2 linked regions of the Nitrobacter winogradskyi Nb-255 genome follow. The protein of the gene in region 2 interacts with the protein of the main gene of each other region in a pairwise test. Links are inferred from orthologs where the notes say so. Each region holds a gene or a part of one and is shown on either strand. Other genes may lie near its edges.

Region 1 (14,945 bases), 1.0 Mb from region 2 along the record:
ACAAGGGTCTAAAATCGGGTTCTAAAGCGTTTCCAAGCAAGAACGTCCTCGTGCCTTCGCGGGAGATGGGAAATTATAGGCTGGCGTGAAGACGGCGCGTCAAACAGCAAGCTTCTCCAGTTCAACGAGAAGCGAAGCTCGAGACACAAAGATATTATATTCAATTATATATAACGATGGATCGCGATTCAAACGCGTCCGCGCACGGGAAGCAGCGCCCCGGTCACGCCGCTCGCCGCATCGCTTGCCAGAAACAGGATGACATCAGCCAGTTCGTCCGCCGTCACCCAGGTCGCGAAATCCGCTTTCGGCATGTCCCTGCGATTGGCCGGCGTGTCGATCGTCGAGGGCAGGACGGCGTTGACGGTCACCTTGCCTTTCAACTCGGAGGCAAGCGCTTCGGTCAGCCGATGCACGGCCGCTTTCGACGCCGCATAGGCGCCCATGCCAACGCCCGCCTGCAAGGCACCGATCGCACCGATGTTGACGATGCGTCCGGCGCCGGACGCAACCAGATGCGGGATCGCCGCTCGCGAGGCGTTCAGCGCGGTCGCCACATTGATCGCGTAAAGGCGCTGCCAGGTCTTCGGATCGCCGTCCGCGACGGTTTCGAAGGCAAACGCGCCGGCAACGTTGACGAGAACGTCGAGCCGGCCGAAATGCGCGGCCGCCGCATCGATGGCTTGCAAGGCCTGTGCGGGATCAGTCAGATCGACGCCGCCCAATTCGATCCGGTCGGCCGTGGCATCGCCCCTTGCCACAGCCCGGTTAATGCAGGCCGCCCTGGCGCCGCGCGTGATGGCGGCATCCACGACCACCTTGCCCAGCGCGCCGGAAGCTCCGGTGACGGCGATGACCTTTCCTTGCATTGCATGAGCCTCCAGCCCGGAACGGCTGCTAATGAAAGAGGGCGGGTCTCAACCCTGCTTCGCCAGCTTGTCCTGCGTCCGGGTCTCGAAATCCGAGGCGTCGTGGCGCTCGTGAAGCTGGCTTGCGGGATCACCGGAGGTGCGGTTGACGATGCGGCCGCGCTTCACCGCGGGCCGTGCGGCAATCTGCGCCGTCCAGCGCTGCACGTTCTTGTAGCTCTGGACGTCGAGGAAGGTTGCGCTGTCGCCGTAGAGCCTGCCCTCGGCCAAGCCGCCGTACCATGGCCACACCGCCATGTCCGCGATCGTGTACTCGTTGCCGGCAAGATACTCGTTGTCCTTGAGCCGGCGGTCGAGCACATCCATCTGCCGCTTCGTTTCCATCGCGAAGCGATTGATGGCATATTCGATCTTCTCCGGCGCATAGTGGTAGAAATGCCCGAAGCCGCCGCCAAGATAGGGCGCGCTGCCCATCTGCCAGAACAACCAGGACAGGCATTCCGCGCGCGCCGCCGTCGCCCTGGGGATGAACTCGCGGAACTTGTCCGCAAGATGCAGGAGAATCGCACCGGACTCGAAGACGCGGAACGGCACGGGTCTCGAACGGTCAACCAGCGCCGGAATCTTCGAATTCGGATTGACCTCGACAAACCCCGAGCCGAACTGCTCGCCGTCGATCTGGATCAGCCACGCGTCATATTCCGCGCCGGCGTGACCGCGTGCGAGCAGTTCCTCGAACATGATCGTGACCTTCTGGCCGTTCGGCGTTCCCCGCGAATAAAGCTGGAAGGGATGCTTGCCGACGGGCAGCACCTTTTCGTGGGTCGCGCCGGCGGTCGGCCGGTTGACCGAAGCGAATCTGCCCCCATTCTCTTTATCGAAAGTCCAGACTTTTGGCGGCATATAGGGGGCGTCGGTCATCAAGAGGCACTCCGGAACAGCGAGCATGATAGTGAGACAGGCAGGATACCGCGGCTATAGCGTTTTCGAGCGAAGTGGATACCGGTTCGCGGAAAGAAAACGCGTCAAAACAACAATCTAGAGCCTCGCTCCTGTTCAAGCAGAAGCGGAAAGGCTCTAGTTAGGCCCGAATTTGAACGGCCGCAAGCGGAGAGCAATCGAGAAGCGCCGGCGGTTGAGATCGGCACTTTTGAAGCGCCGCTGGCCGCGCATCAGATGTTTCGAGGACGGACCATGAAGGCAGCACGCTCCAGCCGGATGAACCCGACCATTCTCGCGATCGACGTCGGCGGGTCCAATGTCAAGATGATGACCAACACGGACCGCGTCCCGCGCAAGTTCGAATCCGGACCCGGTCTCACGGCGAAAGAGATGGTGCGCAAGATCAAGGCGCTGACGAAGGACTGGTCCTTCGACGTCGTTTCGATCGGCTATCCCGGCCCGGTCTGCGGAAATCGCCCGCTGCGCGAACCCGTCAATCTCGGCGTGGGGTGGAAAGGATTCGATTTTCAGAAGGCGTTCGGCAAGCCGACCCGCGTCGTCAACGATGCGTTGATGCAGGCGCTCGGCGGCTATCGCGGCGGGCGGATGCTGTTTCTCGGGCTCGGCACCGGGCTCGGCTCCGCGATGATCGCGGACGGCGAACCGGAGCCGATGGAATTGGCTCACCTGCCATACCGGAAGGGTAAAACCTATGAGGATTACGCCGGGAAGGCGGGGCGGAAGCACAGCGGCGACAAGAAATGGCGCAAGCATGTCTTCGACATCATCGCGCAGCTTTCGGCCGCGCTCGAACCGGACGAGGTGCTGATCGGCGGGGGTAACGCCAGGCATCTCGAAAAGCTGCCGCCGAAATCGCGGCGCGGCGACAATGCCGATGCGTTCGAGGGCGGTTTCCGGTTATGGGATCAGAGCAGTGTGGACGCGCGGGCGAGGGTGCGTTAATCGCTTCCTGCGCGTGGCGCTTACGGCCGGCGGCGACGGAGGTTTGAACAATGAACGATTTCAGGGAATGGCGCAGTTCGACGCGAGAATACAACGGGGCGCCAAGTATGAGCAAACGCCGCAAGAACGTCTACGTCATAATCGGCGCGCTACTGCTGGTTGCTTTCTTCGCCGGATTGGCGGTTATCAAACACCTCGGCATTTGATGACGCTGGGTATGGGATGAGCTCGCCGGGGGTGAGGGTATGTTGCCCGGCGGCGTACGTATTCGGCTTTGTGACGCACGTGCGATAGACTAGTTTTGAGTACGTTTATAAGGTGAGACAATTGTTGTCGTCGATGTAGTGTTGAAAGCGTGGGTTTGGCGAGTTGCGGAGCTTCAACACTTTAAAAATTTCGCTCGCGAGAGCATTTGTCGCGGGGCCAGATGCGATCTGGAAACGCCTTGTCCATTCCAAATACTTCGACAAGGTTATCGAAGCGAGGCATGCTACCCTTTGGCTTCAGCACTGCAAGCATCACGCCGCATGATCCGGGCGATGCGTGACATCGCCGCGTCCGGCCAGTATCCCTGCAATCGAGATGTCCTCGTCGAGGTCGTCCCAGTGCAGCCCGACGCGGCTGATCTCGACCTTGTCGCGTTGCGCGGGTGTCGCCCTCAAGAGCCGCGGAAACCATGCCAGCGGCACGCCGAGCGTGCGACCGTCAGTCAGTTCGACCCACATTGTATGTTCGTCGAAACGAACGCTAGATGCCGAAATGTTCATCTTGTGACTGACTAGCGAAATTGAGACCACCGAATTCGCGCGGCCTCGCTGCTGACGTTATAAGCTTTGATAATTTGGTCAATGGTCATAGTTCGGAGTCCTGAGTGATCAGGCATCAAAAAACCTGCGTATGAGTTCGCTTGATGCTCCATTCGTTTGAGATTAGAGGACAACGATGCGGCAACAACGCTTGATGGACCACGGTTGAGAATACCCTTATGACCTAATAACGCATGCCCAACTTCATGGACGACGGCAAACAGACTCCGCGGCTTTTTTTGGTTCATGCCCTCAAAAGTCGCTTTGAACCGCCCCGAGTTTGCCGGAGGCTCCCAACCTTGAGAAGGTGGAGCCATGATGAGCAAGACGAGGAACCGGTTTTCTCCGGAAGTGCGGGCCCGCGCGGTGCGGATGGTCTTCGATCACGAGAAGGAGCATCGGTCCCGGTGGGCCGCGGTCTCCTCGATCGCGACGAAGATCGGCTGCACGGCGCAGTCGCTCAATGAGTGGGTGAAGAAGGCTGAGGTCGACAGCGGCACGCGCGCCGGTCTTCCGAGCGAGGTCACCGAGAAGCTCAAGGCGCTGGAGCGGGAGAACCGTGAGCTTCGGCAGGCGAACGAGATCCTGCGCAAGGCGTCGGCGTATTTTGCGATGGCGGAGCTCGACCGCCGGTCAAAGACATGATCGCCTTCATCGACGGTCACCGAGAGGTCCACGGGGTCGAGCCGATCTGCAGGGTGCTGCCGATCGCCCCCTCGACCTACCATGACGACCTCGCCAAGCGCGCCGATCCCACGAAGCTGTCGGCAAGGGCAAAGCGGGACCTGAGGCTGAAGCCTGAGATCGAGCGCGTCTTCGTCGAGAACTTCGAGGTCTATGGCGTGAGGAAGGTCTGGCGGCAGCTGAACCGGGAGAACATCCCGGTTGCTCGCTGCACCGTCGAGCGCCTGATGGCTGATCTCGGCCTGCAGGGCGTCATCCGCGGCAAGCCGATCCGCACGACCGTGCAGGACAAGGCAGCTCCGTGCCCGCTCGATCACGTGAACCGGGTCTTCCACGCGCCAGCTCCAAACATGTTGTGGCTATCCGACTTCACCTACGTGAGCACCTGGTCGGGCTTCGTCTATGTCGCCTTCGTGATCGATGCCTATGCTCGCAGGATCGTCGGCTGGCGCGTCAGCCGCGCAGCTCATGCCGCCTTCGTGTTGGACGCCTTGGAGCAGGCGCTGCATGAACGGCGCCCCGCCAGCAAGGCTGGTCTCGTCCATCACTCGGATCGCGGTTCGCAATACGTCAGCATCCGCTACACCGAGCGCCTGGCCGAGGCGGGCATCGAGCCTTCGGTCGGCAGCGTCGGCGACAGCTACGACAACGCGCTCGCCGAAACGATCAACGGTCTATACAAGGCCGAGGTCATCCATCGGCGCGGGCCGTGGCGGAGCTTCGAGGCGGTCGAGTTCGCCACACTCGCCTGGGTCGACTGGTTCAACCATCGCCGGCTGCTGGAGCCCATCGGCAACATCCCGCCGGCCGAAGCCGAGGAGCGCTACTACGCCATGCTCGACGAGACAGCCATGGCGGCGTGACTCAAACCAAACAGCCTCCGGCAAACTCGGGGCGGTTCACTTCAGTAAGGGTTATTAGCTTTTTGCGGTCATCCCACTGTGCATCAGCACTGTTGAGTGAACCGTTCGGTACTCGCCGGTAGTCAAACTCAGGATAGCGTTTCTTGAGCTTGGTAATTAAGAGTCATTCCGTCGATCATCTGATCATCTCGGAAGCCCAATGCGCGGCGATGGGCTAACGCAATCTTATCAATGTCTTCTGACGGAATGAATTTAATCATTTATCTGTCTCCTAACTACACCCCGTCGTGCTTCCACACGTATCGCACTTCATGCAGGTGCCGTTGCGCACCAGCGTGAAGTTGGCGCACTCCGGACACATCTCGCCCTCGTAGCCTTTTGCCTTCGCTTCGGCGCGGCGCTCGGCCTTGGTCGGTGCGATTGCCGGCGCGGCGACCTTGTTTCTCTGCTGCTGCTCCAGCCGTTCGGTCGGCGAGAGATCATGACCAGTCTCCTGCTTCAGCGCGGCCGCGCCTTCGAGCGTATCGCCCGCGCGCGAGGATGAGAGGGCCGTGACGCTGGCCGCTGCGGCCCGGCCTTCTCCTGCGAGGGGGGAGGGGACGGAAGTACGCGCGCCGCCGTCGCCGGCGGCTGAGGACGAAGACCCCCGTGCATCATTGCCCCCGCGCATGACGACGAGGTTGTCGGTGCGTGAGCGGGTCAGGCCCTTCGAGACATAGCGGGTGGCCTGCTGGCCTTCCGGCGTCTTGCCTTCGGCCACGCCCTTGCCGAGCGCGTCGAAGCCGGTCTCCGACGGATCGACATGGGCGAGGTCGTAGCGGCCCATGTAGCTGACGGCGAGTTCGCGGAATACGTAGTCGAGGATCGAGGTCGCGTACTTGATCGAGTCGTTGCCCTGCACCGGTCCCGCCGGCTCGAAGCGGGTGAAGGTGAAGGCGTCGACATATTCCTCCAGCGGCACGCCGTATTGCAGGCCGAGCGACACCGCGATGGCGAAGTTGTTGATGAAGGAGCGCAGCGCAGCGCCTTCCTTGTGCATGTCGATGAAGATCTCGCCCAGGCGGCCGTCGTCGTATTCGCCGGTGCGGACATAGACCTTGTGGCCGCCGACCACGGCCTTCTGGGTATAGCCCTTGCGGCGGTCCGGCATCCTTTCGCGCTCGCGCAGCACGACGATGCGCTCCACCAGCTTCTCGACAACCTTTTCCGCCACCTGTGCGGTGCGGGCGGCCATCGGCTTGTCCATCAGCGCCTCGATCGCGTCGTCGTCGCTGTCATCATCGACGATGAGCTGCGAGTTGAGCGGCTGGGACAGTTTCGATCCGTCGCGATAGAGCGCGTTGGCCTTCAGCGCGAGCTTCCACGACAGCAGATAGGCCGACTTGCAGTCGTCCACCGTGGCGTCGTTCGGCATGTTGATGGTTTTCGAGATCGCGCCCGAGATGAAGGGCTGCGCCGCAGCCATCATGCGGATGTGACTTTCGACCGAGAGATAGCGCTTGCCGATCTTGCCGCAGGGGTTGGCGCAGTCGAACACCGGATAGTGCTCGGCCCTGAGGTGAGGCGCGCCTTCCACGGTCATCGCGCCGCAGATATGCACATTGGCGGCTTCGATTTCGCGCCTGCTGAAACCGATCGCGGCGAGCAGGTCGAAGGCCGGCGAGGCGAGGGCGTCGGCGTCGACGCCGAGCGTGTCACGGATGAAGTCCTCGCCGAACGTCCATTTGTTGAAAGCGAACTTGATGTCGAACGCGGTCGGCAGCGCCTTTTCCACCTTGGCGATGGCCTCGTCGGTGAATCCCTTGGCCTTCAGGGTGGAGACGTTGATGCCCGGCGCGTTGGACAGCAAGCCGTGGCCGACCGCATAGGCCTCGATCTCGGCGATCTCGCTTTCGCGATAGCCGAGCGCGCGCAGCGCCTCCGGCACCGCACGATTGATGATCTTCCAGTAGCCGCCGCCGGCCAGCTTCTTGAACTTCACCAGCGCGAAGTCGGGCTCGATGCCGGTGGTGTCGCAGTCCATCACGAGGCCGATGGTGCCGGTCGGCGCCACCACCGTGACCTGGGCGTTGCGATAGCCGTGCTGTTCGCCGAGCGCGAGCGCATCATCCCACGCCCTGGTCGCGTGGGCGATCAGGTCCGCTTGCGGACAGGAGGCGTGGTCGAGCGGCACCGGGTTGACCGCGAGCGCCTCATAGCCGTGCGCCTGACCGTGCGCGGCGCGGCGGTGATTGCGGATGACGCGCAGCATATGGCCGGCGTTTTTCTTGTGGCCGGGAAACGCGCCGAGTTCGCCGGCCATTTCCGCGGAGGTCCTGTAGGCGATGCCGGTCATGATCGCGGACAGCGCACCGCACAGCGCGCGGCCTTCCCGCGAATCATAGGACAGGCCCATGGTCATCAGGAGACCGCCGATGTTGGCGAAGCCGAGACCAAGCGTGCGGAATTCATAGGAAAGCGCGGCGATCGCCTTCGACGGAAACTGCGCCATCAGCACCGAGATCTCCAGCACGACGGTCCAGAGACGCACGGTGTGTTCATAGGCTTCGACGTCAAACTGCTTCGAGGCGGTGTCGTAGAACGTGATCAGGTTGGCGGAGGCAAGGTTGCAGGCGGTATCGTCGAGGAACATGTATTCCGAGCACGGATTCGACGCGCGGATGTCGCCGGACGCCTTGCAGGTGTGCCAGTCGTTCATCGTGGTGTTGAAGTGCAGGCCGGGATCGGCCGAGGCCCAGGCGGCGTAGCCGATCTTCTCCCAGAGCTCGCGCGCCTTGAGGGTCTTCGTCACCTTCCTGTTGGTGCGCCCGATCAGATTCCAGTCGCCGTCGGTCTCGACCGCGCGCAGGAAGTCGTCTTTCAGCGACACCGAATTGTTGGAATTCTGGCCGGAGACGGTGAGATAGGCCTCGGAATCCCAGTCGGTATCGTAGACTGGGAAGTCGATCTCCTTGTAGCCCTGCCGGGCGAACTGGATGACACGCTTGATGTAGTTGTCAGGCACCTGGGCGCGGCGGGCGAGCTTGATCTCACGGCGCAGCGCGGGGTTCTTCTCCGGCAAGAAGCAGTCGTCACCCGAGCCCTCGCAGTTGACGCAGGCGCGCATCACCGCCTTGAGGTGCTTCTGGTTGATCCTGGAGCCGGTGACGAGGGCGGCGACCTTCTGCTCCTCCTTCACCTTCCAGTCGATATACTGCTCGATATCAGGGTGATCGGCGTCGACCACAACCATCTTGGCGGCGCGACGCGTGGTGCCGCCGCTCTTGATGGCGCCCGCCGCGCGGTCGCCGATCTTGAGGAAGCTCATCAGGCCTGAGGAGCGGCCGCCGCCCGAGAGGCGTTCGCCTTCGCCGCGCAACCGCGAGAAGTTGGAGCCGGTGCCGGAGCCGTATTTGAACAGGCGCGCCTCGCGCACCCACAGGTCCATTATGCCGCCTTCATTGACGAGGTCGTCCTCGATGCCCTGAATGAAACAGGCGTGCGGTTGCGGATGTTCGTAGGACGACTTCGACCTGGTCAGCTTGCCGGTCTTGAAGTCGACGTAGTAGTGGCCCTGGCCGGGACCGTCGATGCCGTAGGCCCAATGCAGGCCGGTGTTGAACCACTGCGGGGAGTTCGGCGCCACCATCTGGCGCGCCAGCATGCAGCGGAGTTCGTCGTGGAAAGCCCGCGCGTCGTCTTCAGAGGTGAAGTAACCGCCTTTCCACCCCCAATAGGTCCAGCAGCCGGCCAGCCGGTCGAAGACCTGCTTCGCCGAGGTCTCACCGACGATACGTTCGCTTTCGGGGAGGGCGGCAAGCGCATCGGTATCGGGCACCGAGCGCCACAGCCACGAAGGGACCGTTTCCTCCTCGACCTTCTTCAGGCGCGCCGCGACGCCAGCTTTCCGGAAATACTTCTGCGCCAATACGTCGGACGCGACCTGAGACCAGAACTCCGGCACTTCCACATTCTCGAGCCGAAACACCACCGAGCCGTCCGGGTTTCGGATCTCGCTCGTCGTCAGCCGGAAATCAATCCCGGCATAGGGTGATTGGCCGTCCGTGGTGTAGCGCCGTTCGAATCGCATTGCTTCGTGCCCCGTAACTGTCCGTCACCGCTTGTGCGGCAGCGGCGGTTTCCCTTCGCGAACTTCGCGCCCGCGGTTCGGCCGGTGTACCGACCTGTTCAGTCCGGTTTCACTTCCGAACCTTCAGCCTCGAGGCGGTCTTGGACTCAACGCCTCGCATCCCCATTTGAGCCAGTTTCGATCCGGCTTTTCGTGCTCCTGACGCCCAACGCTCCTGATGCCAAGGCTCCTGATGCCAAGGCTCGGAGGCAGACATCATTCCACCATCCGCTGCCTCTACCGGCGGATGGAGTAGCCCGATCTTGATCTTCAGAGCCTTTCCACTTCTGATAAAATCAGAAGCGGGCTCTATGATTTTGATTGGACGCGTTTTCTTCACGCGAACCGGTGTCCACTTCGCTTGAAAACGCTCCTAGGAGCGCCCGGCGGGAACCCAAGAAACCCTCGCGCCGGACAGATCGAAGCTAGGGCGACTCCCTTACATGCGTCAAGGGTTAGTGCAAACTTGTGAAACAAACACTAAATATGGTGGAAAAGGGAGGGAGGCCAAGGATCGCATTGGCCTAGAGTTGCTTCAAGTATCAGTGAGTCTGCGGGGATTCCCAACGGCAAATCCTTGAAATCACCGACTCGGAATGAATTTCGCCCGCTGTTCACAAGGCAGGCGAAGGGTTGCTAAAGGCAGCGACTCGGGGCGCAGCAGGGGCCGAAGAGAAGGAAAGAAGCGACGCAAAAGAAAAAGGAGCGGTGGTTTCGCACCGCTCCGGGAAGCTAAAGCCGTAATTGGCGAAAGCTATCAGCGTCTTGGACACGCATGTCGTCTGCCGTCGCGCCCCAGGTAGGTCCCGGAACGCACGTCGTATGATTTGAATCGCCGCTGGCAGTAGGTGACATCTCTGCCATTGGTTCGCACCACTGTCGGAGCGACAGCCGGGCCGTCGTCATAATACCCGTCGTCATACCCGTAATCGGAATAGAAGGGTGATCCCCAACCTAATCCCGGTCCCCAACCTCCACCCCAGCCCCATCCCCATGGACTGCCCCACAAGCCTCCGCCCAACAGGCCGCCGCCGATCAAACCGGGGTAGAATCCACCTCCCCAACCTCCACCCCAGCCACGACGCCATCCGCGTCCACCCCAGCCGATGCGATGCCCGCGCCAGCCACGTCCCGCCCAGCCGATTCGATGGCCTCCCCAACCCCGACCGGCCCAGCCCATGCGCCCGCCCCCGCGCCAGCCGCCGCCGAAGTGTCGGCCACCGCCGCCGAAATGTCGGCCACCACCCATGAAGCTGCCGCCGCCAATGCGGGCGCCGCCGCCAGAGAATCCCATGGCTTTTGATCCCCATCCTTGTGCAAAGCTCGGCGACGCAACGACCAGCGGCGCTAAAGCGATGACGGTCGCCGCTAAAACGGATTTGAAACGGAACATATTCGTAACTCCATGTTCAGGTATTCCAATCGAAGGCTTCGCTCCACGAACCAAACGTGGCGACAACTGGGGAGTTCCGCAACGGCCGCCATGGTCATGTTCCATCTCCGGTGCGCGCATCCGTTTCAACGAAAAAATCCCTGAAAATATCTTTCTGACAAGACGCTTGGGCATAAATCTTCATTGATGAGTTCATCGTTCACAAGATTGCGCGGCCGTGCGTCATTCGGCCGCTTCACTCGCATTCGGGTTATGCCGCCTTGGCTTTCCTGCCTTTTCCAGAATCGGCTTTAAGAACTTTCCGGTATGGCTGCGCGGCGCTTTCACAATGTCTTCCGGGGCTCCCCAGGCAACAATCTCGCCGCCTCCGTCGCCGCCATCGGGGCCGAGATCGATCACCCAATCCGCGGTCTTGATGACTTCGAGATTGTGCTCGATCACCGCAACCGTGTTCCCTTGCGCCACCAGTTCGTGCAGCACTTCAAGAAGTTTCTTGACGTCATGGAAATGCAGGCCGGTTGTCGGTTCATCGAGAATGTAAAGCGTGCGGCCGGTCGCTCGCTTCGACAGTTCCTTGGCGAGCTTGACGCGCTGCGCTTCACCGCCTGACAGCGTGGTCGCCTGCTGTCCCACACGGATGTAGCCGAGGCCGACGCGCTGCAGCGTCAAGAAGGTGTCGCGCACGCGCGGCACCGCCTTGAAAAACTCGGCGGCTTCCTCGACCGTCATGTCGAGCACGTCCGAAATCGACTTGCCTTTGAACAGCACCTCAAGCGTTTCGCGATTGTAGCGCTTGCCCTTGCAGGCGTCGCAGGTGACATAAACATCGGGCAGGAAGTGCATCTCGATCTTGATGACCCCATCGCCCTGGCAGGCCTCGCAACGCCCGCCCTTGACGTTGAACGAGAAGCGGCCGGGCGCATAACCGCGGGCCTTGGCTTCCGGCAACCCGGCGAACCACTCGCGGATCGGCGTAAAGGCGCCGGTGTAGGTCGCGGGATTGGAGCGCGGCGTGCGCCCGATCGGAGACTGGTCGATGTCGATGATCTTGTCGATATGCTCCAGGCCTTCGATACGGTCATGGGGCGCGGGGGGATCGCTCGCATTGTTCAGCTTCCGCGCGATCGCTTTGTAAAGCGTGTCGATCAGCAGCGTTGACTTGCCGCCGCCGGAGACGCCGGTGATGCAGGTGAACAGGCCGAGCGGAATTTCCGCGGTAACGTTCTTCAGATTGTTGCCGCGCGCGTTGACCAGCTTGATGGTGCGGCGATGGTTCGGCGGCCGCCGCTCGGGTATCTCGACCGACAGCTCGCCTGTCAGATATTTGCCGGTCAGCGATCTGGGATTGCGCATGATGTCGGCCGGCGTGCCCTGCGCGACGATGTGGCCGCCGTGAACACCGGCGCCGGGGCCGATATCGAGCACATGGTCGGCGAGGCGGATGGCATCCTCGTCGTGCTCGACAACGATCACGGTATTGCCGAGATTGCGCAGCCGCTTCAGGGTTTCAAGCAGGCGGGCATTGTCGCGCTGGTGCAGTCCGATCGACGGCTCGTCCAGTACATAAAGCACGCCGGTGAGGCCTGAGCCGATCTGCGAAGCAAGTCGAATGCGCTGGCTCTCGCCGCCGGACAGCGTGCCGGAAGCGCGCGACAGCGTGAGATAGCCAAGGCCGACGTCGAGCAGAAACGACAGCCGTTCGCGGATCTCCTTGAGGACGCGACCGGCAATTTCGTTCTGCTGCGCCGAGAGCATTGTCGGGACCGTCTCGAACCATTCGCCGGCGCCGCGAACCGACAGTTCGCTGATCTCGCCGATGTGCTTGCCCCCGATCTTGACGCAGAGCGCCTCCGGCTTGAGTCGATAGCCCTTGCAGGAATCGCACGGCACATCGGAGAAATACTTCCCGAGCTCCTCGCGCGCCCATTCGCTTTCGGTCTCGCGATAACGGCGCTCGATGTTGGGGATCACGCCTTCGAACGGCTTCCTGGTTTCATAGGAGCGCACGCCGTCCTCATAGGAGAACCTGATCTCGTTGTCGCCCGAGCCATGCAAAAGCGCGGCCTGCGTCTTCTTCGGCAGATCCTTCCATCTGGTGTCGAGAGCGAACTTGTAGAATTTTCCGAGCGCGGTGAGCGTCTGCAGGTAGTACGGCGACGACGATTTCGCCCACGGTGCGATCGCGCCTTTGCGCAGTGTCAATTCCCTGTTGGGGATGACCAGATTTTCATCGACATGCTGCTCGACACCAAGACCGCCGCACTTCGGGCAAGCGCCGTAGGGATTATTGAACGAAAACAGCCGCGGCTCGATCTCGGGAAGCGTGAAGCCGGACACGGGGCACGCGAACTTTTCCGAGAACAGGATGCGTTCAGGCCCGCTCCTGTCGTGAATCTTCGCGACCTTCTTCTTGTCGCCCGCGCCGTGGGGGAGCGGAGGAGGGGCATCCGCATATTCGATCACCGCCAGCCCTTCCGCGAGCTTCAAGGCCGTCTCGAACGACTCAGCCAGCCGCTGGCCTAGGTCCGGCCGGACGACGATGCGATCGACCACCACGTCAATATCGTGCGGAAACTTCTTATCCAGCGCGGGAGCGTCGGCGAGCTCGTGGAACGAGCCATCGATCTTGACGCGCTGAAAGCCCTTCTTGAGATACTCCGCCAGTTCTTTTCGATATTCGCCCTTTCGGCCGCGAACGACCGGCGCCAGCAGATAGAGCCGCGTGCCATCAGGCAGCGCCAAAACCCGATCAACCATCTGCGACACCGTCTGGCTCTCGATCGGCAGGCCGGTGGCGGGCGAATAGGGCACGCCGACGCGCGCCCATAATAACCGCATGTAATCGTAGATTTCCGTCACGGTTCCCACGGTGGAGCGCGGGTTCTTCGACGTCGTCTTTTGTTCGATGGATATCGCAGGCGACAGCCCGTCGATCTGATCGACATCGGGCTTCTGCATCATCTCCAGGAACTGACGCGCGTAAGCCGACAGCGACTCGACATAGCGCCGCTGGCCTTCGGCATAGATGGTGTCGAACGCCAGCGAGGACTTGCCGGAGCCGGAAAGGCCGGTGAACACCACCAGCTTATCGCGCGGGATCTCCAGATCGACGTTCTTCAGATTGTGTTCGCGCGCGCCGCGGATCGTGATGGCGCGACTCGCGGGGCTCGATTGTTGCCGCTTGGCCTTTATGACTTCGTCCATGACAGGGCTTTATCCAGGCGCCAGAATCGCGCCGCGCTTGGGCGCGCCGCGCCGGTCGAAATCCCCGGAGTGGCGCCGTTTGTAGCAATCCGTTGTGGCAGTCCGTGGAACGTAGATAGAACAGCGGGAGATTTCCAGAGGGCCGCGATGATCAAGCGCGTTTTCAAGCACAGCGGACACCAGTTCGCATGAAGAAAGCGCACTAAATCAAAATCATAGAGCCAGATTCTGATTTATCAGAAACGGAAAGGCTCTAGAGCATGATCCGATCAAGTTGAATCGGAGCATGCTCTAGAAATGGTTGTCTGGTCGCATTTTCTTGCGGCGAACCGGTATCCACTTCGCCGGAAAATGCTCTAAAACTATTTCATCGCAAAGGAGACCCGGCCACGGTTCATCGCCGCCCGCCCTGGCGATTCTTGCGAACACGCACTGGATCCCGACGCAAAAAAAAGGCCGGCGAAAGCCGGCCTTGAGGAGTTTACCAGGGAAATCGGATCAGGCGCGATCAGTACCGCGCGATGGCGGGGCCACCCCAACGGTAATTGATGCGCGCGGTGACGATGTCCACGTCCTGGCTGATGTTGTCCGTTCCAAACAGCGTACCGGCGGCTCCGGCAACGCCATTGTTGGTGAAGGTGTGCCTGCTGTTGCCCATGAAGATGTGATCGTACTCGAAGGCGAGCGACCAGTTCGGCGCGAACCCGTATTCCAGGCCGACGCCCACGACCGCACCCCAGCGGTTGTTGTTGACACTGTCGGTTGCCTGAACGCCGGTCGCGGTAACAAGGCTCCGGTATCGGTTGGACGTCACGGCGGCGCCGCCCTTCACATAGAGCAAGGTGGCATCCCAGGCGTAACCGATCTGGCCGGTGAACAGGCCGAACGCGTTCAAATTGCTGTTGTTGGTGAAAGCCGGGAAGGCGAGGCTGACATTGCGGCCGCTCAGATCAGCCCAGTTGCCTTGAGCCTCGAGGCCGAACAGCCAGTTGGTGGCCTGCCAGCGATAGCCGATCTGGCCGCCGGCCGTGCCGCCGGTTGCGTTATGGCAACCTTCGTTCGCGACGAAAACACCTGCGGGCGTCGTGAAGTCCCAGCAATTCCTGCTCGATC
Region 2 (15,019 bases):
ACCTCGCCCGAAGTCAGCCAGATGTTCGGAGAACTGCTCGGACTGTGGGCCGCGTCGGTGTGGCGCATGATGGGCTCTCCGGACCCGCTGCGGCTGATCGAGCTTGGCCCCGGCCGCGGCACCCTGATGGCGGATGCGCTTCGCGCGCTGCGGGTGCTGCCACCGATGTATGAGTCGCTCAGCGTCCATATGGTCGAAATCAATCCGGTGCTGGTGGAGAAACAGATGGCGGCGCTGTCCGACGCGCCGAACATCGAATGGCACACCAGCCTGGACCAGGTTCCGCAAGGACCTGCGATCATTCTCGCCAATGAATATTTCGACGTGCTTCCGGTCCATCAGATGGTCAGGCGCGACGGCGGCTGGCACGAGCGCGTTGTCGACATCGACGGCAGCGGCCAGCTCGTGTTCGGCGTCAGCGCCGAGCCGACGCCGCGCTTCGACGTGCTGCTGCCGCCGCTGGTGCGCGCGGCGCCGGTCGGGGCCATTTTCGAGTGGCGTCCGGATGCCGAGATGATGTCCATCGCAACCCGCGTCCGCGATAACGGCGGCGCGGCGCTGATCATCGATTACGGCCATGTGCGCAGCGACGCCGGCGATACCTTTCAGGCCATCTCAAGACACAGCTTCGCCGATCCGCTGAAATATCCCGGCCGCGTGGATGTAACAGCCCATGTGGATTTCGAGGCGCTTGCCCGCGCCGCCGAGGACGTCGGGGCGCGGGTGCATGGGCCGGTGCCGCAGGGCGAATTTCTGCGCCGGCTTGGCATCGAGGCCCGCGCCGTCAACCTGATGGCGAAAGCAACGCCTGAACTGTCCGATGACATCGCGACCGCGCTGAAGCGTCTGACCGAAGGCGGACGCGGCGGCATGGGCTCGATGTTCAAGGTGATCGGCGTGTCCGACCCCAGCCTCAGCGTGCTGGTGGGACTGAGCGATCAGGCGCATGGCGGTGGGATCAGGACGCCATGACGCTGGCTTCCACCCTGCTTTCGACGGTTTCCGGATTCCGGCACGCCTTTTTCACTCGCGAGGGCGGCGTTTCGCAAGGCATCTATGCAAGTCTGAATGCCGGCATCGGCTCGCAGGACGATCCCGCCCATGTCGCCGAAAACCGGCGGCGCATGGCCGAGGTGATGGAGGTCGAGCCGGCGAGCTTCCTGTCGCTCTACCAGGTCCACTCACCCGACGCCGTGATCGCCGACCGGGCCTGGGATGTTGCGTCGCGGCCACGCGCGGACGCCATCGTGACGCGAACGCCGGGGCTTGCGATCGGCGTGACCGCGGCTGACTGCGGGCCGGTCCTGTTCGCCGATCCGCGCGCGCGCGTCATCGGTGCGGCACACGCCGGCTGGAAGGGCGCGCTGACGGGCGTGCTGGAACAAACCATCGATGCGATGGAAGCTCTTGGCGGCCGTCGCGATGACATCGCCGCCGCGATCGGACCGCTGATCCGACAGCAAAGCTACGAGGTCGGCGCCGACTTCGTGACCCGTTTCACGGAAGCTGATCCGGGCCATGCGCGGTTCTTCATTCCGTCAAGGCACGACGGCCATGCCATGTTCGACCTCGGCGGCTTCATCCGGATGCGGCTTGAACGCGCCGGCGTGCGAACGATCGACGACACCGGCCTTGATACCTATTCCAGCGAGCGCTTCTTCAGCTACCGCCGCTCGGTGCATCGCAAGGAGCCGGATTTCGGCCGCCACGTCCACGCGATCGTGCTGGAGGCCGGGTAGGCAGGGCTTTTTTCGCTGACCTTCGGATTCCGCAGGATCCGCGCCGGATTCCGCGAGCGGCGTATTGCCAGACTTGGCTACTCCTTGATACACCGCCTCCGTCGGAATCGGAGAGGTTCTCCTGGAGACGGGATGTTGAACGTTGTATCCACCACATCGAGGGGAGACGCGTCGATGTCCGCCAAGAACGGCGCCGTCAAGCTGGTCGCCGGCAACTCCAATCCGGTGCTGGCGCGGGAAATCGGCAGATGGCTCGGGCTTGAACTCACGAAAGCCAGCGTCCGTCGCTTCGCTGACAACGAGATATTCGTCGAAGTTCTCGAGAATGTGCGCGGCTCGGACGTCTACGTGATCCAGTCGACCTCGTATCCGACCAACGACCATCTGATGGAGCTTTTGATCATCACGGACGCGCTGCGCCGCGCCTCGGCGCGCCGGATTACCGCGGTGATTCCCTATTTCGGCTATGCGCGGCAGGATCGAAAGGTCGGTTCGCGCTCACCGATCTCGGCCAAGCTGGTGGCCAATCTGATCACGCGCGCCGGAATGGATCGGGTGCTGACGCTCGATCTGCATGCGGGGCAGATTCAGGGCTTTTTTGATATTCCGACCGATAACCTTTACGCGTCTCCGGTGATGGTCCGCGACATCAAGGAGCGGTTCGAACTCGGCAGCCTGATGGTGGTGTCGCCCGACGTCGGCGGCGTGGTGCGCGCGCGAGGGCTTGCCAAGCGCATCAGCGCGCCGCTGGCGATCATCGACAAGCGCCGCGAGCGCGCCGGCGAGTCCGAGGTCATGAACGTGATCGGCGACGTCGCGGGCTATACCTGCATTCTGATCGACGACATCGTCGATTCCGGCGGCACCCTGGTCAACGCCGCGGACGCGCTGCTCGCCAACGGCGCGCGGGACGTCTACGCCTACATCACCCACGGCGTGCTGTCCGGCGGCGCAGCCGCGCGCATCGCCGGCTCGAAACTGAAAGAGCTGGTCATTACCGACTCGATCCAGCCGACCGACGCCGTGAACAAGACCGGCAACATCCGGCTGCTGTCGATCGCCGGATTGATCGGTGAAGCGATCCGCCGCACGGCTGCCGAGCAATCGGTATCCAGCCTGTTCGACTGAACGGCAAAGCCGAACACGGACATTAGAGCATCGGACCCGAAAGTGGGAACCGGTTTCGGGATAAATCCGATGCTCAATCAATTAACTGGAGCGGCGGCGCTGGTTCCATTTGACCGGCCGCCGCTCTAAAGTCTGATCCAAACACAATCTGGATCAAACTTTAATGTCATCGCCGCAGGAGCATGATTCCTGAGCGGATAGGCGCTACTCGCTGCGCAGGTTCTCCGCCGTGCGCTTCCATTGCGCGACGTTGTCCGCGATGATCCGGGTCGACTTCATCGCCGCCTGGCTCAACTGGGCATAGCCCGAGATTTCGCGCTGAACCCTTTGTCCTTCCGCATGAAGCAGGTCCCGGAGGCTCTCAAGTTCGGTGACGAGGTTCTCGATCTCGGCGAGCGAGGTTCCGGCGACGCGCTGGATCAGCGAATTGACGTTGTTGACCGTCGCTTCCGTGCTCGGCTCCAGCTTGACGTCGGCGTTCGGAGCGCTGGCGGCGGGTGGAGCGCCGGCGGCCGGCGCTGCCCCGGCGGCGGGCCGGCGCAGATAGGCGATATCGTTGCGCACGAAATCGCGAATACCCGCTTCCACCTCCGAGACGGCGGCGAGGTTCGAGTCGGTTTCGGTCGCGCTTGTTTCGGCTGTTTCAGATGGAGTGGCGTTCATCGGCTTGTTCCCTGTTTCGCGTTGAGCGAGCGCGGAAGTCCCCGCACGACGAGTTTATACTAGAGCATTTTCGCTTCTGATTGAATCGGAAGCGAAGCCTTGGATGATTGTTTGACGCGTTTTCTTCACATGAACCGGATCGGCGCGTATTCTGATCGCAAAACCGGTATCCACTTTTGCCGAGTACGCGCTAGGCCGGATCGACATTCAGGATTCCCAGGCGGTCTGATCGCTGATTCATAGGGTTCCGTGATTCTGACACGGAGCTGCACGATGGGGATCAAGCGGTATGAGCTGAGCGATCATCAGTGGGCGAAGATTGCACCGTTGCTGCCAGGCAAGGCCTCTGATCCGGGACGGACGGGATCGGATAATCGGTTGTTTGTGAACGGCTGCCTGTGGGTGCTGCGATCCGGCGCGCACTGGTGTGACCTGCCGGAGCGCTATGGTCGCTGGAAGACGGTGCATCGGCGGTTCAGCAGGTGGTGCCATGCCGGTGTGTGGGAACGGGTGTTCTCCACCCTGACAGCCGATCGCGACAACCAGTATCTGATGCTCGACTCAACCATCGTTCGAGCCCATCAGCAGGCGGCTACCGGAAAAGGGGGGCCAAGGATCAGGCGCTGGGGCGTTCCCGAGGTGGACTGACCACCAAGGTCCACATGCTCGCCGATGCGCTGGGCCGACCCTTGCGTTTCATCGTCACCGCCGGGCAGGTCGGAGACATCACACAAGCCCCCGCGCTGCTCGAAGCCCAGGCCGGGGACGCCGTGCTGGCCGACAAGGCTTATGACAGCAACGCCTTGCGTGCACTCATCGCCGGCATGGGCGCCGAAGCGGTGATCCCCTCAAACAGGACGCGCAAAATCATCATCCCGCATGACGCCGGTCTCTACAAGCACCGCAACCGCATCGAGCGCTGCTTCAACCGTCTCAAGCACTTCCGCCGTTTCGCCACCCGCTACGACAGGCGAACCGTTCACTTCACGGGCTTCGTTCACCTGGCCGCAGCCCTGATCTGGCTGCCGTGAATGTCGATCCGGCCTAGAGCACTTTCCGGCGAAGTGGATACCGGTTCGCCGCAAGAAAATGCGACCAGACAACCATTTCTAGAGCATGGTCCGATTCAACTTGCTCGGATCATGCTCTAGGGTGCTGCTATCAGGACCGCCGATTTTGACGACATCGGGGCCGATCTGCGGCGGGCAGCGTTGAATTCCTGAAATCAGGCCGCCCGGCGGGGGTCACCACTTGCGCCTGAACGCTGCGGTCAGGCTCGCGTTCAGCGGTCCTTGCGGCGTTTCACTGACCGCGCCGGTGATGCTGAGGCCGTCGGAGAGCTTTTGCTCGGCGCCGATCCTGCGAAGCCATCTACTATCGGTCGATGAAAGCGACTGCCCCGCGATCAGGCTGGTGCCGGTGTCGGTGACGCTCAGCCTGGCAGAATGGTCGGTATTGTAATGTCGCGTTCCCTTGATGCCCGGGACCGACAACGCGTCCTGCTGAATGATGTTGTAGCCGTTCCGGAGGGTCAGCGCGTAACGGCCATCGCTGAGGGGCAGCGATTTGCTGAGCGAGGTATCGAGCATGGTCTGATCGCGGGCGGGATCGATCCGTGCTTCAAGCGCGGTCTTGTCCCAGATCCGCCCCAGGCCGGGCGCGGTGACGGCCGCCCATGCCTGCCCCGAGGACCGCGACGGGGGAGCATTGGCTGCAAGTCTGCCCGCCGCCTGTTCCGAAGCCGTCAGCGGCGACGGCTGGCGAATGACGGTCAGGTCGGTTCCGACCTGCGCGTTCCAGAGCGATGAAACCGAACGTTTCGCGGTAAGGGCGGCTGAGCCGTCAGCCTTGTCATGTGAGGTCCAGGCGAGACCTTCGCCCGATGCGGCTGGGGCCGAACGCTGCGAACGAAGGACTTGCGGGGGCATGTCCTCGGTCAGGGTGAAGCCATCGACATCGAGCTGGCTCCAGTCGATGTTGGAATCTACGGGCTGTTCGCCAGGGAACGCGGCCTGCTCCGGCCGGTTGTCTCGATTGTCAGGTGCTTCCGATCGCGCCGGCAATGTCCCGGTCGTCCAGCCGGCGGCGGCCACCAGAAGCAGTAAACCAGCAGCACGTCGCATTAATGAAGCCATGGTTCCGCCAGCCCGCCGATTCCGAAGAAGCACACTGCCGCCGCGTTCGTTCGAAATTATGGCGCGTGGGAAAATACACGTCAGCGTGAAGTCTTATACGATCATTATCTTATACGATCATTATGGTGAATCCTGCCTCGCCCGCGACCGCGGTGACGCCGGCCTCGATCGATGCCGCGGAACGCCAAGCGGTCAAACGCGTGCTGAAATCGGAACTGAAGGTGTTGAAGCCGACGCGGCGAGAAGCATCGTGCGTATTCAACTCTTCCCGGCTTTCCGTTTCGTTGCTTTGACGGATTTTTTCTTCGGCGTTGCAGCCTGTTCCGTCGCGAGCCTGTCGGCCGCCCGCCGCATCGCGCGTGCATAGCTGTCGGCGGCGTTGTCGGCGGACATCTGCATTCGCCTTGCGGCGGCGGCGCCTTCCTCGAACGCGTGCTTCGCCATCTGCCGTAATCGCTGCCTGCCGGCGGCATCCTTCGCCTTGGCGGCGAGGGCGAGATAGCGGTCGCGTCGCGCCTTGACCGCGGCGATCAGGCTTTTGTGCTGCTGCTTCGCGAGCCGCCGGATGATGACGTCGAGATCAGCGTCCGCCATGAAGGTATCCTTGTTTGATGAAATTTGAATAGGGTGCCGGCGCTCTAAACCTTCACGTGAAGGAGTGATAGCTGTGGAGCAAGCTTTTGATGAGCTATTCTTTATGCCTTGTGAGATCCGGCCCGGTCGAGAACTTTTATAACAGTGTCAGGCTGGATCGCGGCGATATAAGGCTTATGACAAAGCCATGCCGGACGGCCTCGGACGATTGAGCCCATGGTGGGTGAACACTCTGCTTGAGTATGTCAAAAAGCATGAAACATCTCTGCAATGATTGTTCTGCTAGCGCTTTCGATTGTTCTTCCAACCGCCTCGTTTTCCCGGCGCGCCGCCGGTCGAGCGGGGGCCGGGGCCGAACTCCGGGCCGGCTTCACGCGTCGAGGTTGGTTGATAGATGCGGCTTTCCGTTCCCGGGCCCATTTCATCCAGCGTAGGCTTGCGCGGCTTCGGCCGCGCGCCGGTCGGTTTGACCTCATGCCAGGTGGCGATGCCCATCTCGTCGAGCGAGGGCTTGTGGACTTTCGAGGTTGACGAGCCACGTTTGCCGAACTTGCCGGCTGCCGTGCCTTGCGCCGCCTTGTCGAGACGCGCCGGCAGGTTCGCTGCGTCGCCGTACTTCTTCTTGCCCGCGTAGCTGCCAGCCTTCGCCGCGACGCCGCGCTGCTTGATGGTGGGATCGTCGACGACGGCAAGCTCGGTGGCGCGCAGCCGCTTCACCTCGTCGCGCAGTCTTGCGGCTTCCTCGAAGTTCAGGTCGGCGGCGGCCTCGCGCATCCGTGTTTCCAGATCGGAGAGAACAGCTTCGAAATTGTGGCCGATCGCGATCGCGTCGTCCGACCAGGAATTTCCCTTGCCCCCGTCGCCGATTTCCACCAGCACATGGTCGCGCTCGTAGACGCTGTTGAGGATATCGCCGATGGACTTCTTGATACTCTCCGGCGTGATGCCGTGGGCGGTGTTGTACTCCACCTGTTTCTCGCGGCGGCGGTCGGTCTCGGCGATGGAGCGCTGCATCGATCCGGTGACCTGATCGGCATAGAGGATCACCCGGCCTTCGACGTTGCGGGCTGCGCGGCCGATGGTCTGGATCAGCGAGGTCTCGCTGCGCAGGAAGCCCTCCTTGTCCGCGTCGAGGATGGCGACTAGCGCGCATTCCGGAATGTCGAGGCCCTCGCGCAGCAGGTTGATGCCGACCAGCGCGTCGAACGCTCCGAGCCTGAGATCGCGGATGATCTCGATGCGCTCGATGGTGTCGATGTCCGAATGCATGTAGCGGACGCGGATGCCCTGCTCATGCAGGTATTCGGTGAGGTCTTCCGCCATGCGTTTGGTCAGCACGGTGACGAGCGAGCGGTAGCCTTTCGCCGCGGTGGCGCGCACCTCGCCGACGAGGTCGTCGACCTGGGTGCGCGCGGGGCGGATGTCGACCGGCGGATCGATCAGGCCGGTCGGGCGGATAACCTGCTCGACGAACACGCCGCCGCTCTCGTTCAGCTCCCACGCGCCCGGCGTGGCCGAGACCGCGATCGTCTGCGGCCGCATCATGTCCCATTCCTCGAAACGCAGCGGCCGGTTGTCCATGCAGGAGGGCAGGCGGAAGCCGTATTCGGCCAGCGTCGCCTTGCGGCGGAAGTCGCCGCGGAACATGCCGCCGATCTGCGGCACGCTGACGTGGCTTTCGTCGGCGAACACCAGCGCGTTGTCGGGGACGTATTCAAACAGCGTCGGCGGCGGCTCGCCCGGTCGGCGGCCGGTGAGGTAACGCGAATAGTTCTCGATGCCGGCGCAGCTTCCCGTGGCCTCCATCATTTCGAGGTCGAAGGTGGTGCGCTGCTCCAGCCGCTGCGCTTCCAGAAGGCGGCCCTGAGCATGCAGTTCGTCGAGCCGCTGCTTCAGCTCCACCTTGATGTTCTTGATCGCCTGCACCAGCGTCGGGCGCGGCGTCACATAGTGCGAATTGGAATAGACCTTGATGAAATCGAGTTCGTCCTGCTTGTGGCCGGTGAGGGGATCGAACTCCTCGATGCTCTCGACCTCGTCGCCGAACAGGTTGACGCGCCAAGCCCGGTCCTCGTAGTGCGCGGGAAAAATGTCGATGGTGTCACCGCGCACGCGAAAGGTGCCGCGGGTGAAATCGGCGCTCGTGCGCTTGTATTGAAGCGCCACGAGGTCGGCGATGAGCTGGCGCTGGTCGATGCGCTCGCCGCGCTTCAACGCGAAGGTCATGGCGGTGTAGGTTTCCACCGAGCCGATGCCGTAGATGCACGAGACCGAGGCGACGATGATGACGTCGTCGCGTTCCAGCAGGGCACGGGTCGCCGCATGGCGCATGCGGTCGATCTGCTCGTTGATCGAGGAATCCTTTTCGATGTAGGTGTCGGTGCGCGGGACGTAGGCTTCGGGCTGATAGTAGTCGTAATAGCTGACGAAGTATTCCACCGCGTTGTCGGGAAAGAAGCTCTTGAACTCGCCGTAGAGCTGCGCCGCCAGCGTCTTGTTCGGCGCGAGGATCAGAGCCGGGCGCTGCGTGGCTTCGATCACCTTGGCCATGGTGTAGGTCTTGCCCGAGCCGGTGACGCCGAGCAGCACCTGGGTGCGGTCGTTGCGCCGGATGCCTTCCACCAGTTCGCGGATCGCCTGCGGCTGGTCGCCTTTGGGCTGATACTCCGATTTGATCTCGAACCGTACGCCGCCTTCGCTCTTCTCCGGTCGCGGCGGGCGATGCGGCGTCCAGAGTTTCAGCGAGCCGTCGCCTGTCTTGAATTCGGGCCGGCCGTCGCGCAGCAGCGCCTCCAGCGATTCCGCCGTCGCCTTGACGCCGAGGCCCTCCATCTTGCTGCGCGGCGGCCGCGCCAGGGCATCCTCGTCGTCCTCGGCGGTCGGCATGCCCAGCTGTCGCGCCAGTTCCGGATCGAGCGTCGGGATCGTGGCCGATGTGCCGTAAATTGCTTGTGGTGCTTCCTCGAAGCCGCTTTCAATTCCCCTTGCCGGCCGCCGAGACGAGCGAAGTTCGCTCTTCGAGGGTTGGGAAGGGGGAGGATTCTCGAACGTTGCGCTCGCCGCATCCCGTTTCGCGGTGGCGTCGCTCTTGCCGCGCGTTGACCTCCGCGCGCGATGCGCCGCGGCTTCGCCGCCGGAGCGACGGTCCCACGAATTGTCCGGCGGGGGTTGCAGTCCGGTTCCCGACCCAAGGCCGGCGTCGCCGCGGTTGATGGCGGGATTGAGCAGGTCGGCCAACGCCGGCCCGATCGGCTGCACTTCGGGACGATGCGCCTTCGGCTTCGAGGTCTGCTGCTTCGAGGTTTGCGATGTCGAGGCTTTTGACTTCCGTGAGCCCGGCGCTTTACCGGGTTTTTCAGGGGGATTGGGAGCCTTCGCCATGCGGGCAATATGGGGCGAATCCAGCGCGCACGAAAGGGCGCAATCACACCGATGCGCATCGACGCCGGGGTCACGTCTTGGGCGATGACCTCGACACGGCCTTTCGCAGGCAATCGCGGCACAGGCAGTCGCCGCCTTCGGTCGGCATTGGCAACCGTCCGGGCTCCTCGGCGCACCAGCAGTTCCCGGATGGATCGCAATTGAATTCCGTTCCGCACCCGGAACAGATGAGGCGGCGAACGGCTTGCTGTCCGATCGGGCGTGTCATGGGAGCATTCTCAGGCCAGGTGGATCGATGCGCAACCATACGTCCGGATCCATACCCGATGGAATCCCGGCAGGCGCATTCTTTCCGCGGCGAGATTATTCCGCCGCGCGAAGGCGATGGACCGGGAGGCGGCGGTCGCCGCCGCGCAGCGACAGATAATAGTCGGCATCCGCCGGATCGTCCGTGCGGCGAATCAGATCGGTCACCGGCGTATAGCTGAGCATCCGGCCGCCGTCGGGAAGCGCCGTGCAGATGAAGCGCAGCACCTGGCCATTTCTGAGCTTGATATTGATCGGGGTCGGATCGCCCGCGCGCACCATGCGGACGCGCTCGGCGATGAAATGGCTGAGTTCATCCTGCGGCAGTTCATATGCGCCGGTATCGCGGCCATGATACATCAGTGCGATAAACGGCGGCCTGCTGTCGGCCTTCTCATCCGGGAGCGAAAAGTAATGCCGGAATGCGCGGTTGATGAACTCGGCCCGGGTGTCCGCGTCGAGCATGACGATCCCGATGCCGGTCTGGTCGAGGGCGGCGGTCAGCCTTGCTGCTGTCGCGTGCCGCTCACGCTCCCGTTCGAGCGCGTTCATCATCCGCGATCGCAGCAATCCGGTGATCAGGGCGGCGCCGCCGGCGGCCGGGGCCAGCAAGCCGAGATGCAGAAGGGTGGAACCCTCAGCCACCGCCGCGTTGTCATCCCCTAGAAAACCTGCGGAGGCCAGAACAGCTATTCCGGCGCTGATCAGGCCGGAAGCTGTTCCACCAAGCGAGCCGGCGAGGGCGACGACACAGATATACAATGCGGACAGGTTCGGAACGGCGGCGAGCTCGTGATCGGCATAGATGGACGCGCCTGCGATCAGCATCGCGAGAGCCGGTCCCAACATCATTCGCCAGTCGATGCGCATCACCGTTCCATGATACCGAACGAGATTAAATCCGGTTCGATGACAAGTGGTTGCACGATCCCGGGATTTTTATCGCTAGCGTTAACGGCGTCTAACGAGGCGGAATGCGATTTGAAACGAATGTCCCGTCCCTTGAGAGCGTCCCGCAAGGCGGCTGTCAGGGACTCATTGTGAGATGAGAGGTCCAATGAATAACCGAAGCCTTCCGTTGATGCTGATGATGGTACCCCTCTGTATGCCCGGTTCCGGCGCCGCCCTGGCCCAGGATGTTCCCGGCATTGAGATATGCACCGTCGAAAAGAAGATGGAGCGGCGAACAAGCTGCCTGCAGAGCAACATCAATTTCCTGCAGACCTCACTTACCAGACAGGTCACCGACAGCAGCCGGAAGATCGAAGCGGCCAACCGGCAGATACAGGTGCTTGAGAGCACGGTTGCGGATTTGCGGAAGGCGGTGGCCGAGCTTCAGGCGGCGAGCAGGAAGCAACCGCAATCGCCGGTGAAGGAGGACAAAAAAACTCCGGCGAAGCAGGAGGCGAAGTAGTTCAGACGACGTGTCCAGCTTCTTAGAGCGTTTTCAAGCGAAGTGGATACCGGTTCGCGTGAAGAAAACGCGTCAAAACAACAATATAGAGCCTCGCTTCTGATTACATCAGAAGCGAAAAGGCTCTAGCCGCCCGTATTTGTCCCGCCGCGCGGGCACGACGTTAAGTCAGGCAAAATTGCTTTTGCAAATTTCGTCGCGATCGCGCAAATGGCGGTACAAGGAACGGAGTATGCTATGCCCTGGCTGCAGCCGGTCACCCTCGAAGGACCTCATGCGCGGCTCGAGCCGTTGTCGCAGGATCATCGCGAAGCCCTTGTGGACGCGGTAAAAGACGGCGAAATCTGGAAGATCTGGTACACCTTCGTTCCGGCGCCGGAAAAAATGGCGGCCGAGATCGAGCGGCGGCTGTCGCTACAGGCAGCCGGGACCATGCTGCCTTTCACGGTGCGGGATGCGGAGGGACGGATCGCGGGCATGACTACCTACATGAACGTCGATTCTGCGAGCTGTCGCGTCGAGATCGGCTCGACATGGTATGCGAAGCGGGTTCAGCGCACGGCGGTCAACACCCAGTGCAAGCTGCTGCTGCTCACCCACGCGTTCGAAAAGTTGAACTGCATCGCCGTCGAGTTCCGTACTCACGTTTTCAATCACGTCAGCCGGCGTGGCCTCGAGCGGCTCGGCGCCAGGCAGGATGGCACCCTGCGCAATCGGCAGATGTCACCGAACGTGACGCTGCGGGACACCGTCGTCTACAGCATCCTTCCCGGGGAGTGGCCGAAAGTGAAGGCGCATCTCTCCTACGAACTCAATGAAAAGCGCCGATAGATCCGCCGTCTCATCACGCGAGCGGACCTGTTGCCGGCATCTTAGTTTCCGGCATCTGATAAGAGTCTTTCACCGCTTCATGGAAACGGTGAAGGACTCTATCTTTATGTTTGACGCGTTTTCTTCACGCGAACCGGACCATCCTTAGAGCTCAAGCCCGAGGACATGCTTCGCTCGAAAACGCTATGAGCCTCATGATGGACATCGCCATGAACCCCACCCTCGACGACCCTCTCGTTTCCACCGAATGGCTGGCCGCGCATCTCGGTGAGGTCAAGGCCATCGACGCCTCGTTCAAGATGCCCGGCGTGCTGCCGCTGGCGGTCGATGATTTTTATGCCGCGCATATTCCGGGCGCGGTGTTCTTCGATGTCGATGCCGTATCGGATCGCGCATCGCCGCTTCCGCATATGTATCCGGATGCCGCGCAGTTCGGGCGCGATGTCGGCGCGCTCGGAATTTCCTCGAAGGATACGGTCGTTGTTTATGACAATGGTGGCTGGCTTGCCGGGCCGCGGGCGTGGTGGATGTTCCTGTCGTTCGGCCATGCCGGTGTCCGGGTGCTTGACGGCGGCCTGAAGAAATGGCGCGCGGAAGGCCGTCCGGTCGAATCCGGCAAGGTTTCGCCGGAGCCGGGCCACTTCACCGCGACCTTCGATCCGCTGTTTGTACGCGACAAGGCTCAACTCGTGAGCAACCTGTCGTCATGTCGCGAGCAGCTTGTCGATGCGCGCGCGGCGGCTCGCTTCACGGGCGCCGTGATGGAGCCGAGGCAGGGCTTGCGCTCGGGGCATATCCCCGGCAGCCGCAACCTGTCCTACGCCGAGTTGTTCGATCCCGGGACCGGCGTCATGAAACCGCTGGACGACATCCGCGCCGCGTTCTCTCGCGCCGGCGTGGATCTGGCAAAGCCGGTCGTCACCACCTGCGGCTCGGGGGTTTCGGCCGCGGTGCTAACGCTTGCGCTCTACCGTCTCGGCGCGAGGGGCTCGGCGCTCTATGACGGATCATGGTCGGAGTGGGGTCTGGTGGAGGGACCGCCGATCGCCACCGGACCCGCCTGAAAAACCGCTGGGACGACCCGCGGCCATAGCGTTTTCGAGCGAAGCATGTCCTGGGGCTTGAGCCCTAAGGATGGAACCCGTTCGTGTGAAGAAAACGCGCCAAACATAAAGATAGAGGCCACGGGATCAGCGATGCGAGTGGCGGTTCTTGTGGCGGTGGTGATGGGAGGAATGACGCTTGGCGGCACGCGGCGTCTTCGCGGACGAGCGTTTGCTGGCCGACGGCACGGGATCGCCCGTCTTGGCGGCCTCCGCGGGACGTTGGCCTGGCAGGGGTGTTTTGAAGTCATCCTTGACCGGAGATGTCGTGGTTTCTTCGGCCTCGGATGTTTTCCCGTCAGTTGGGACGGCATCGCTTTTCGCGGCAGGGGTCGTGGTTGCGCCCGGCGGCTTGACGGCTTCGCCTGCTTTGACGGGCTCGTCGCCTGGGCCTGTCGCTGGTTCCGGCGCGGGTGCGTTGGCGGGCGTCGTGTCGGCCGCTGACGGGACGGGGCCTGATGGCGGCGGCGAAGCTGCCGGCGCTTCGTCGGCCGCTGCCGCTTCGGCCGGAGCCGCTGGTGTGTCTGCGGTAGGCGTGGCCGGAGGCGCATCCGTTGTTGGTGTGTTGGCTGCGGGCGCACCGGTTTCCTGGCGCGCGTCAGGCGAGGCGGCCTCCGCGCTCTGTGCTTCGTGCTGGCTTGCTTCCGGCGGGGCAGGCTCTGCGGCGGGTTTATCGACCTGCAGCACGGCCAGCGTCGGTTGTTGGGTTTCTCCAGTTCCGAACGTAAGGTCGGGCGTCTGTTTGGGAGACAGGCTTGCGAATTCCTCGTGGGTTGCTCGCAGCAAAGCCGCGGCCCCCAGGCCGAAGATCAGCATTGAGATCGTCAGCGTAACCGCGACGAATAAGGAGCGAAAGCCGGGTAGCATGGGTACGGTTGCGCCTTCCCGCGTGTCTTCTGACGATAATCGGCTATCAACGCGACTGAATTACGGGGCAGACCGCCGAATCAGAGCCTGTTGAGAATACAGCAACGGGCCAGCTTGCGCGCCCCCAAAACCACCTCCCGCAATCGTCGCGGGGACGTGGGCAGGAACGGGCCGAGGCCAGCCGGTGATGCCCGAAGGTCACGGTTCGCCGCGATCTGCGAATTATGCCCGGTCCGGGAGGCTTTTGGGGGAATCGTCTTGAATGCGCCGCGATCCTGCGCGATGTCGCCGTTAACGATCCGGTGTCTAGTTGGATTTATACAAGGGCGATGATGATCAAACGCATTCTGACGGTTTTTGCGGCGATCGCGGCAGGGGCAGGGGGAATCTCGTTAGCCTCGGCGCAGGGATATCCGCCGCCGAGCCCGATCTATTCCACGCCGCCCTCCGCCTATCCGGGTGAAGACGACCGTTCAGGCGCGGTCGATGCGCTTCCCAATTTCGATCCGGCCGACGATCAATCGATGCAGCGGCACAATTCGGTCGAGTTGCCACCGCCCGGTCCCGTGATGTCACCGGACGATCCGCGCTACGGCAGCCCCGTTTCCTCGCCGGCCTATTCGAATCGCGCCCCTTCGCCGGGCCCGGTGATGTCGCCCGACGATCCCCGTTACGGGCAGCCCGGCCCCCCGCCGTATCAGTATCCGACCCGCGCGCCGGAAACAGTCGCTTCCACCGGCGGATCGGATGCGGGCCTCAGGCCGCCGGCTCCCGTCGGCGCGGACGGCAGGCCGGCCCCGATGTCGGCGCTGCCGCCGGACGAGCAGCCCGAAGTCGATCAGGGCGGTGAGAAGCAGC

What was found.
Region 1: the proteins of uvrB (region 2) and uvrA interact in binary tests that used the Escherichia coli proteins (3 or more experiments, as listed by UniProt). The link is inferred for Nitrobacter winogradskyi Nb-255 from one-to-one orthologs.

The regions. Positions count from the first base shown.
Region 1 is NC_007406.1:1,710,612-1,725,556, reverse strand. Bases 10,651-14,221 are described here. They hold uvrA (excinuclease ABC subunit UvrA), read right to left. Parts: upstream 13,833-14,221; coding sequence 10,851-13,832; downstream 10,651-10,850. Other genes in these bases: NWI_RS17920 (hypothetical protein), read left to right, coding at 10,651-10,815. Outside these bases: 3-oxoacyl-ACP reductase FabG, read right to left, coding at 189-869; yghU (glutathione-dependent disulfide-bond oxidoreductase), read right to left, coding at 918-1,790; NWI_RS08230 (ROK family protein), read left to right, coding at 2,064-2,774; NWI_RS17925 (hypothetical protein), read left to right, coding at 2,825-2,980; NWI_RS08225 (DUF2442 domain-containing protein), read right to left, coding at 3,293-3,541; NWI_RS18590 (ImmA/IrrE family metallo-endopeptidase), read right to left, coding at 3,553-3,828; NWI_RS08210 (vitamin B12-dependent ribonucleotide reductase), read right to left, coding at 5,399-9,196; NWI_RS16915 (BA14K family protein), read right to left, coding at 9,993-10,529; more of NWI_RS17920, read left to right, coding at 10,528-10,650; NWI_RS08195 (outer membrane protein), read right to left, coding at 14,341-14,945. UniProt on the Escherichia coli protein: The UvrABC repair system catalyzes the recognition and processing of DNA lesions. UvrA is an ATPase and a DNA-binding protein. A damage recognition complex composed of 2 UvrA and 2 UvrB subunits scans DNA for abnormalities.
Region 2 is NC_007406.1:2,710,350-2,725,368, reverse strand. What follows is about bases 6,342-9,986. They hold uvrB (excinuclease ABC subunit UvrB), read right to left. Parts: upstream 9,641-9,986; coding sequence 6,542-9,640; downstream 6,342-6,541. Other genes in these bases: NWI_RS18305 (hypothetical protein), read right to left, coding at 9,711-9,908. Outside these bases: NWI_RS13025 (class I SAM-dependent methyltransferase), read left to right, coding at 1-972; peptidoglycan editing factor PgeF, read left to right, coding at 969-1,739; NWI_RS13015 (ribose-phosphate pyrophosphokinase), read left to right, coding at 1,914-2,867; NWI_RS13010 (hypothetical protein), read right to left, coding at 3,072-3,530; NWI_RS12995 (hypothetical protein), read right to left, coding at 4,775-5,653; NWI_RS12990 (hypothetical protein), read right to left, coding at 5,924-6,259; NWI_RS12980 (PAS-domain containing protein), read right to left, coding at 10,004-10,816; NWI_RS12970 (hypothetical protein), read left to right, coding at 11,004-11,360; NWI_RS12965 (GNAT family N-acetyltransferase), read left to right, coding at 11,598-12,191; sseA (3-mercaptopyruvate sulfurtransferase), read left to right, coding at 12,377-13,255; NWI_RS12955 (hypothetical protein), read right to left, coding at 13,382-14,161; NWI_RS12950 (L,D-transpeptidase), read left to right, coding at 14,491-15,019. UniProt on the Escherichia coli protein: The UvrABC repair system catalyzes the recognition and processing of DNA lesions. A damage recognition complex composed of 2 UvrA and 2 UvrB subunits scans DNA for abnormalities.